Enhydrobacter sp.: one gene and its partners. The protein of the gene in region 3 interacts with the protein of the main gene of each other region in a pairwise test. Links are inferred from orthologs where the notes say so. Each region holds a gene or a part of one and is shown on either strand. Other genes may lie near its edges.

Region 1 (3,044 bases), 4.3 Mb from region 3 along the record:
TCCTTCCCGCCGTCGCGCAAGCCGGCCCGCATCGACGGCCGTCATCTGCGCAGCGAACGCACGCGGCGCCTCATCGTCGAGGCCTATGTGGCTCTCGTGCGCGAGAACAACCAGATGCCGACGGCCGTGCAGATCGCCGAGCGCGCCGGCTATTCCGTGCGGTCGATCTTCGAACGTTTTCCGGACCTGCATGCCATTCGCGTGACCGCGACCGACTACGCGATCAGCGAGGCCAAGACGCTGAGCGCGTTGCGCGACGCCGATGCCGACCGGCAGACGCGGATCAGGTCCCAGGTCGAGACACGGGCGCGTGGTTGCGAGCGCTGGCTGCCGCTTTGGCGTGTCCTCAACACCAACAGCAGCGATTCGCTGGAGCTGCAACATCGTATCAAGATAATCCGCCAGTTGGTCGTCATGCGCATCGAGGAGATGTTCAAGCCGGAGCTCGCCGCACTGGCCGAGCCCGAGCGCAAGAAGACCCTCATCGCGCTCGAGGCCGTGATGGATTTCGAGAGCTGGGCCCGAATGATCGAGATGTTCGGCCTGTCGCACGAGGAGGCGTGCACGGTCTGGATCCGGGCCATCGACCGGCTGTTGCCGCCGACCCCGGTTTCTTGACGCTCCCGACGCCTGAGCGTAGGAAAGCGCCCGCTTCGCCCGAAGCGACGGACGGTGGCGGCCGTAGCTCAGTTGGTTAGAGCGCCAGATTGTGATTCTGGATGTCGCCGGTTCAAATCCGGTCGGCCGCCCCAGTCGTTCATCCACGATGCCTGAGCCCGATCCCACCGAACGAGATATCGTGCCTCGCGACGAGCTGGTGCTGTTGACCTGCGCGCAGACGGCCGCCGCCGATGCCGCGGCATCGGCGGCCGGCACGCCGACTGGCGACCTGATGGAGGCTGCCGGCGGGGCCGTCGCCGCAGCCATCCGCGCGCGATATCAGGGCCGGCCAGTCGTGGCGCTGTGCGGACCCGGCAACAACGGCGGGGATGGCTTTGTGGCGGCCCGGCACCTTCAGGCGGCAGGCTGGCAGGTGCGTCTGGCCTTGCTCGGTTCGCGGGATCTCCTGAAGGGCGACGCGGCGGCGGCGGCGGAACGGTGGACCGGGCCGGTCGAGGCACTTTCAGTGGGCCTGATGGGCGGCCGCCCGCTGGTGATCGACGCCCTCTTTGGCGCTGGTCTCAGCCGGGCTGTCGAGGGGCCGGCGGCGCAGGTTCTGGCCGAAGTCAATGCGCTCGGGCTGCCGCTGGTCGCAGTCGATGTCCCCAGCGGATTGCATGGAGATACCGGCGAAGTGATGGGGCCGCCGGTCAAGGCCGAGCTCACCGTGACCTTCTTTCGGGCCAAGCCGGGACACTATTCGCTGAAGGGACGCGAGCTCTGCGGCGACATCCTCGTGGCCGATATCGGCATCCCTTCGGCTGTCCTGAACGACATCCGCCCGACGCTATGGAAGAATGAACCGGCGCTGTGGTCGTCGCTTCTTCGGCGGCACGATCTCGCCGATCACAAGTACAAGCGTGGTCATCTGACTATCCTTGGCGGCGCCGGAGCCACGGGCGCCGCGCGGCTCGCAGCCCTGGCGGCGCGCCGCACCGGCGCAGGCCTCGTCACCATCGCGGCTCCTCGTGCGGCCGTGCCCATCTACCAAGGCGCCGAACCGGGCAATCTGGTGGCCGAATGCGACAGCGACGATACATTCGGCGAGTTGCTTGCCGACGAGCGGCGCAACGGCGTGCTGATCGGGCCCGGCTCGGGCCACAGCGAGCGCACAGGCCGCGCCGTGCTGTCGGCTCTGAAAGCCCGGCGATCGGTGGTGCTCGATGCCGATGCGTTGACGACGTTTGCCGACCGGCCCGACACCTTGTTCCGGGCCGTCGCGGGGCCGGTGCTGATGACGCCCCATGCCGGAGAATTTCGCCGTGTCTTCCCCGATCTCGCCGACATGCCGGACAAGGTCGAACGTACGCGTGCGGCCGCCCGGCGCAGCGGTGCCACCGTCCTGCTCAAGGGACCCGACACGGTGATTGCCAGCCCGGACGGGCGGGCGGTGATCAATGTCCATGCGCCGAGCACCCTCGCGACGGCCGGTTCGGGCGACGTGTTGTCGGGAATCGCAGCCGGCCTGATGGCACGGGGCCTGGCGCCGCTGGCGGCCGGTGCGGCGGCGGCGTGGATCCACGGCGAGAGCGCCTATCGCTTCGGCCGCGCCGGGCTGATCGCCGAGGATCTGATCGATTGCCTGCCGCTGGCCCTCGGCGCGGCGATCAATTGACCGCCCCGCAGGCGCGGGCTAAGAGGCCCGCGATTCGGCCCTTGCGGCATTGGCCCGCTCTCCCCTTGGCGGGGCACGGGGCCACGTCGGGCGGGCGTGGTGAAATTGGTAGACACGCGAGATTTAGGTTCTCGTGCCGCAAGGCGTGGGGGTTCAAGTCCCTCCGCCCGCACCAACGAAGTGATGGAAGTGGGATTATGCAAGTCACGGAACTCTCAGCCGAAGGGCTGAAGCGGCAATTCAAGATCGTCGTTCCGGCCGGCGACCTGTCGGCGAAGGTCGACGAGCGTCTGGTGGAGCTTTCCCGCACGGCGCAGATGCCGGGCTTTCGCCGCGGCAAGGTACCGGTCGGCTTGCTGAAGAAGCAGTACGGGCAGGCGCTCTACGGCGAGGCGCTCGAGCAGGCCGTCAACCAGGGCACGACCAAGGCCATCGAGGATCGCGGGCTGCGGCCCGCCCTGCAGCCCAAGGTCGATCTCAAGGAGCTGGCCGAGGGCAAGGACGTCGAGTTCGAGGTCGCCCTCGAGGTGCTGCCGGAGATCGGCAAGCTCGACTTCTCGGATATCGAGCTCGAGCGGCTGAAGGCCGAAGTGCCGGAAGCGGAAATCGACGAGACGGTGCAGCGCATCGCCAAGGCCAACCGCGAGCAGAAGCCGGTCGATCCGCCGCGTCCTGCGCAGAAGGGCGATGCGATCAAGATCGACTTCGTGGGTTTCGTCGACGGAACGGAGTTCCCGGGCGGCAAGGCCGAGGACTACGTGCTCGAGCT
Region 2 (3,110 bases), 1.9 Mb from region 3 along the record:
GGCGCCGACGTGCGCTGGGCCTCGTGCAACATCTACTCGACGCAGGACCACGCGGCGGCCGCGATCGCCAAGTCGGGCACGCCGGTGTTCGCGATCAAGGGCGAGAGCCTCGAGGACTATTGGAACTACACCCACAAGATCTTCGAGTGGGGCGACGGCGGCGAGCCCAACATGATCCTGGACGACGGCGGCGACGCCACGCTCCTCGTTCATCTCGGCATCCGCGCCGAGCAGGATCCGTCGCTGATCGCCAAGCCTGCCAACGAAGAGGAGGAAGTCCTCTTCAAGGCGATCGCCAGGACCAACAAGGCGAAGCCCGGCTGGTACGCCAAGCTCGGCGCTGCGATCCGTGGCGTCACCGAGGAGACGACGACGGGCGTGCACCGCCTCTACCAGATGGAAAGGGAAGGCCGGCTGCTGTGGCCCGCCATCAATGTCAACGACTCGGTGACCAAGTCGAAGTTCGACAATCTCTACGGCTGCCGCGAATCGCTGGTCGACGGCATTCGCCGCGGCACCGACGTGATGATGGCCGGCAAGGTCGCGATGGTCGCGGGCTTCGGCGACGTGGGCAAGGGTTCGGCGGCCTCGCTGCGCCAGGCCGGTTGCCGTGTCATGGTCTCCGAGATCGATCCGATCTGCGCCTTGCAGGCGGCGATGGAGGGCTACGAGGTCGTGACGATGGAAGATGCCGCGCCCAAGGCCGACATCTTCGTCACCGCCACCGGCAATGTCGACGTGATCACGCTCGACCATATGAAGGCGATGAAGCACCGTGCCATCGTCTGCAACATCGGCCACTTCGACAGCGAGATCCAGATCGCGGGCCTGCGCAACTTCAAGTGGCACCACGTGAAGCCGCAGGTCGACGAGGTCGAGTTCCCCGACGGCAAGCGCATCATCGTCCTGTCCGAGGGCAGGCTGGTGAATCTGGGCAATGCCACGGGCCATCCGAGCTTCGTGATGTCGGCCTCCTTCTCCAACCAGACGCTGGCCCAGGTCGAGATCTTCACCAATCCCGGCAAGTACCAGAAGAAGGTCTACACGCTGCCCAAGGCGCTCGACGAGAAGGTCGCAGCGCTGCATCTCGACAAGGTCGGCGCCCGGCTGACCAGGCTGCGGCCCGACCAGGCCAAGTATATCGGCGTCCCGGAGGCCGGCCCGTTCAAGAGCGACCTCTATCGCTACTAAGTCCGGGATAACCGCCCACAGGGCATCGCATGCTAGAAGTCGGCGTCGAGAGATGCCGACTTTTTCTTTGTCCCTGCCCGACGAAGCCGCGACCGAACGGCTGGGCGCGGCGCTCGCGGGCCGGCTGCGGCCGCGCGATGTGGTGGCGCTCGAAGGCGGCCTCGGGGCCGGCAAGACGACCCTTGCGCGCGCCATCCTGCGCGCCGCAGCGGGCGACAGGGCGCTGGTCGTGCCCAGCCCGACCTTCACCCTGGTGGAGGTCTATGACACCCCCCGGGGTGCCTTCTGGCATTTCGATCTCTATCGGCTGGACGACCCTCGGCAGGTGTTGGAGCTCGGCTGGGAGGAAGCGCGCGCGGACGGCGTCGTGCTGGTGGAGTGGCCGGAGCGGCTGGGCGCCCTGTTGCCCAGAGAACGGCTGAAGGCGACGCTTTCCATCGAAGGCGACGGTCGGCGTATCGTGCTGGAGGGGGAGGATCGGTTGGTCAATGTCTGATCGGACGAGGCTGCGCGCGGACTTCATCCGGCGCTCGGGCTGGGGCAATGCCCGGGAGACGCCGCTGGCGGGCGACGCCTCGTTCCGCCGCTACTTCCGGCTGCACGGCTGCAGAGGAACGGCAGTGGTGATGGATGCGCCGCCGCCCAACGAGGACGTACGGCCCTTCGTGCGCATCGGCCGCCATCTCCTCGCCCTCGGCTTGAGCCCACCGGAAATCCTCGCCGAGGATCCGGCGCATGGTTTCCTGCTGCTGGAGGATCTCGGTGACGACACGTTTGCCTGCGTGCTGGAGCGGGGTGGCGACGAGGCCGAGCTGTACAGCGTCGCCACCGACGTCCTGGCGACACTGCACGCGGCCCCGGATCGAGGCCTGCTGCCGGACCTCGGCGCCTATGCGGGAGAGGCCCTGATCGAGGCGGCCATGCTGCTGCCCGAATGGTATCTGCCCGCGGCGACCGGGCATGAGGCGTCGGCCGAGGAGACCGAGGCCTATCGCGCGGCGTGGCAGCGCTGCCTGGGCTATCTGCCAGCGACGGCCGACGCGCTTCTCCTGCGCGACTATCACAAGGACAATCTCGTCTGGCTGCCGGGACGGCCTGGGGTGCGTGCCTGCGGCCTGCTCGACTTCCAGGATGCGCAGCGCGGCCACCCTTCCTACGATCTCGTCTCGCTGATCGAGGATGCGCGCCGCGACGTCTCGCCCGCCGTCCATGACGCCTGCTTCGCGCGCTATGTCGGCGCTGCCGGACTCGATGCCACGGACTTCCAGACCGGCTTTGCGCTCATGGCCGCCCAGCGCCATGCCCGCGTGATAGGCCTCTTCGTTCGTCTGTGGAAGCGCGACGGCAAACCGACCTACCTGCCCCATCTGCCGCGTGTCTGGCGCCTGTTCGAGCGCGCTCTTCGGCACGAGGCGCTGGAGCCCTTGCGCCATTGGGTGGACCGGCTGCTGCCCCCGCCGATCCGCGGGATCGGCGCCGCATGATCGAGACCGCCATGATCCTCGCAGCCGGCCGCGGCGAGCGCATGCGGCCGCTGACCGACAGGGTTCCCAAGCCGCTTCTTACTGTGGCCGGCCGGTCGCTGCTGGATCGCACGATGGACCGGCTGACGGCACATGGCGTCCGCAAGATCGTCGTCAACGTCCATCATCTCGGCGAGCAGATCGCGGCGCATCTCGCGGGCCGTGCCGCCATCGTGCACGAGGAGCGCCTGCTCGAAACCGGCGGCAGCGTGAAGAACGCCCTGCCGCTGCTGGGCGGCGGGCCGTTCTTCATCCTCAACGGCGACGGCCTGTGGAGCGATGGGGCCACGCCGATGTTGGACCGCATGGCGGACGCGTGGAATCCTCGGCGCATGGACGCGCTGCTTCTCCTGCATCCACTCGAGATCGCCATCGGGCGCGAAGCGAAGGAGCGAG
Region 3 (3,043 bases):
GATCGAGAACACGTCCTCGATCGGCATCAAAAACGGCTTGTCCTTGTCCCGCGTCGGCTGCGGAATGTAGCGGTCCACCTCCGCCATCAGCTTCAGCACCGCCTGCTCGCCCTGCTCCGGGTTCTTGTCCTCCAGCGCCATCAGCGCCGAGCCCCGGATCACCGGGATGTCGTCCCCCGGAAACTGGTAGCTCTTCAGAAGCTCCCGAACCTCCAGCTCCACCAGGTCCAGCAACTCCGGGTCGTCCACCATGTCGACCTTGTTCATGAAAACCACCAGCGCCGGCACACCCACCTGACGCGCCAGAAGGATGTGCTCGCGCGTCTGCGGCATCGGGCCGTCCGCCGCGCTCACCACCAGGATCGCCCCGTCCATCTGCGCCGCACCCGTGATCATGTTCTTCACGTAGTCCGCATGCCCAGGGCAATCCACGTGCGCGTAGTGCCGGTTCTGCGTCTCGTACTCAACATGCGCCGTCGAGATCGTGATCCCACGCTCCCGCTCCTCCGGCGCCTTGTCGATCTGGTCGTACGCCGTGAACGTCGCTCCCCCAGTCTTCGCCAGGATCTTCGTGATCGCCGCCGTCAGCGACGTCTTCCCATGATCCACATGACCGATCGTCCCAATGTTGCAGTGCGGCTTCGTCCGCTCAAACTTCGCCTTCGTCATGGTGTCATGGCCCTCGTGATTCTCTTTTCCGCCTCGACAATTCGCCCCGAACTGGAGCGGGTGACGGGAATCGAACCCGCATAGCCAGCTTGGAAGGCTGGAGCTCTACCATTGAGCTACACCCGCAACTCCTGAACAGAGCCACCTGCACACTGCAGCCGTTGGTGGAGGGGGAAGGATTCGAACCTTCGTAGACGCGAAGTCGGCAGATTTACAGTCTGCTGCCATTGACCGCTCGGCCACCCCTCCGAACCTGCGGCATGCAGCGCGAGATAAGCCTGTTCGGCCCGCCAAAACGGGCGCGCGTTGCTCGCAAATCCAATGAGTTACGTCAAGCGCCAAATCCCTCTACAACCGTCGCCATGCGCCCGCACCGCCCGGCCAGGCCGGCCCGCGGCGGCCATCAGCCGGTCTGGCTCTACGGCCGCCATCCGGTCCTGGCCGCCCTCGCCAATCCCGCGCGCCGGATCGAAAAAATCCTGGCGACGCCGGAGATGGCCGACCGGCATGCCGCCGAATTCGCCGGCAAATCCCTGCAGATCCTGCCGCGCGACGAGCTGGCGCGGCGCCTCCCGCCAGGCGCCGTCCACCAAGGCATGGCGGCTCTCGCGGCCCCGCTGGACGAGCCGTCCCTCGACGATGTCCTCGCCCGCTGCCGCGACGATGCCCTGGTGCTCGCCCTCGACCAGGTGACCGACCCGCACAATGTCGGTGCCATCCTGCGCTCGGCCGCGGCGTTCGGCGTCGCCGGCGTGATCGTCACCGAACGACACGCGCCGGCCGACACCGGCGTGCTGGCCAAGGCCGCGTCGGGCGGCCTCGAGCTCGTGCCGCTGGTGCGCGCAGTCAATCTCGCCCGCGCGCTCGAGCAGCTGAAGAAGGCGGGCTTCTGGCTCTATGGCCTCGACGAGCGCGGCGACACGCCGTTGGGCGCGCTCGACCTCGCCGGCCGGGTCTGCATCGTGCTCGGCGCCGAAGGCGAAGGCTTGCGCCGGCTCACAATGGAAAAGTGCGATCGTCTCGCGATCATTCCCACGACCGGCCCGCTTTCGGCGTTGAACGTCTCGAACGCCGCCGCGATTGCCGCCTATGAATGGGCGCGGCGGCGCTAGACTAGCCGCCGCAAATGCCATCGGCCTTTGGTCAGCGGCCTGACAGTTCAAACGCCTGGCCGCGCAGCTCTCTTGCATTGCAAACACCAGCGCCGCAAGAAATTCCTATGCCAGAGAGGTTTGGGCTGCTCGGCTAACCTGCCGCCACAAAATCATCGCAGGCCTTCCATAGGCGTTTCCCTGTACCTCAAGGGAGGCTAGGTTGAGGTTGCAACTTGGCCTCGTATCTAGGGCCGTTACTCCGGCATCGAACAGGTAGCTTCGCCGATTGCTTCATGGGTGACCAAGTTGCGGACAAATATGGATAAATGCCGGGTTAGCACAGCGGTAGTGCAGCGGTTTTGTAAACCGAAGGCCGGGGGTTCAAATCCCTCACCCGGCACCAGTCCCGGAGCCGGCCCGTGAGCGGCGCGGTCCTGGTGGCCGGCGGCGCGGGCTACATCGGCAGCCATGTCTCCAAGGCGCTGGCCGAGGCCGGGTTCGTCCCGGTGTGCTTCGACACGCTCGAGAAGGGCCACGAATGGGCTGTCCGGTGGGGACCGCTGGAGCGGGGCGATATCGGCGACCGCGCCCGGCTCGACGAGGTGTTCGCACGTCACCGGCCCAAAGCGGTCGTCCATCTGGCCGGCTACATCGAGGTCGGCGAGTCGGTGCGCGAGCCCGAGCGCTACATGCTCAACAACGCAACCAAGACCGAGGTCCTGATCGACGCCGCCGTGCGCCATGGCGTCGACGGCCTGGTCTTCTCGAGCACCTGCGCCGTCTACGGCCTGCCGCAGACCGACCTGCTGACCGAAAGCCATCGCATCGCGCCGCTCAGCCCCTATGCCGAGTCGAAGGCGCGCGTCGAGCAGGCGTTGCAGAAGGCGGCCTGTTCGGGCTTGCGCTCGGCATCGTTGCGCTACTTCAACGCCGCCGGCGCGGACGCGGGCGGAGAGATCGGCGAAGCCCATTCCCCCGAGACGCATCTGCTGCCGCTCGCCGCCGATGCCGCACTTGGGCTCGGCCCCTCCCTCACCGTGCTCGGCACGGACTATCCGACCTCCGACGGCTCGTGCATCCGCGACTTCATCCATGTGACCGACCTCGCCGATGCGCATGTGCGGGCGCTCGGCTGGTTGACCCGTCGCGCGGGCAACGGCGTCCACGAGTGCTTCAATCTCGGCAGTGGCGCGGGCTACAGCGTTCGTCAGGCGGTGGCCGAGACCGCGCGCATCGCCGGCAAGGCGGTTCCGCACCAGGTAGGACCGCGCCGGCCCGGC

The links.
Region 1: the proteins of rlmB (region 3) and OJF58_RS24635 interact in binary tests that used the Escherichia coli proteins (3 or more experiments, as listed by UniProt). The link is inferred for Enhydrobacter sp. from one-to-one orthologs.
Region 2: the proteins of rlmB (region 3) and tsaE interact in binary tests that used the Escherichia coli proteins (3 or more experiments, as listed by UniProt). The link is inferred for Enhydrobacter sp. from one-to-one orthologs.

The regions. Positions count from the first base shown.
Region 1 is NZ_CP126889.1:4,950,006-4,953,049, reverse strand. Bases 153-3,044 are described here. They hold OJF58_RS24635 (NAD(P)H-hydrate dehydratase), read left to right. Parts: upstream 153-814; coding sequence 815-2,275; downstream 2,276-3,044. Other genes in these bases: tig (trigger factor), read left to right, coding at 2,473-3,044; OJF58_RS24645 (hypothetical protein), read left to right, coding at 153-618. In the rest of the region: more of OJF58_RS24645, read left to right, coding at 1-152. UniProt on the Escherichia coli protein: Bifunctional enzyme that catalyzes the epimerization of the S- and R-forms of NAD(P)HX and the dehydration of the S-form of NAD(P)HX at the expense of ADP, which is converted to AMP.
Region 2 is NZ_CP126889.1:2,478,039-2,481,148, reverse strand. What follows is about bases 8-2,965. They hold tsaE (tRNA (adenosine(37)-N6)-threonylcarbamoyltransferase complex ATPase subunit type 1 TsaE), read left to right. Parts: upstream 8-1,243; coding sequence 1,244-1,687; downstream 1,688-2,965. Other genes in these bases: OJF58_RS12400 (nucleotidyltransferase family protein), read left to right, coding at 2,672-2,965; OJF58_RS12405 (phosphotransferase), read left to right, coding at 1,680-2,675; ahcY (adenosylhomocysteinase), read left to right, coding at 8-1,191. In the rest of the region: more of ahcY, read left to right, coding at 1-7; more of OJF58_RS12400, read left to right, coding at 2,966-3,110. UniProt on the Escherichia coli protein: Required for the formation of a threonylcarbamoyl group on adenosine at position 37 (t(6)A37) in tRNAs that read codons beginning with adenine.
Region 3 is NZ_CP126889.1:613,702-616,744, forward strand. The notes cover bases 16-2,906. They hold rlmB (23S rRNA (guanosine(2251)-2'-O)-methyltransferase RlmB), read left to right. Parts: upstream 16-1,031; coding sequence 1,032-1,781; downstream 1,782-2,906. Other genes in these bases: tuf (elongation factor Tu), read right to left, coding at 16-669; galE (UDP-glucose 4-epimerase GalE), read left to right, coding at 2,183-2,906. Also shown: more of tuf, read right to left, coding at 1-15; more of galE, read left to right, coding at 2,907-3,043. UniProt on the Escherichia coli protein: Specifically methylates the ribose of guanosine 2251 in 23S rRNA.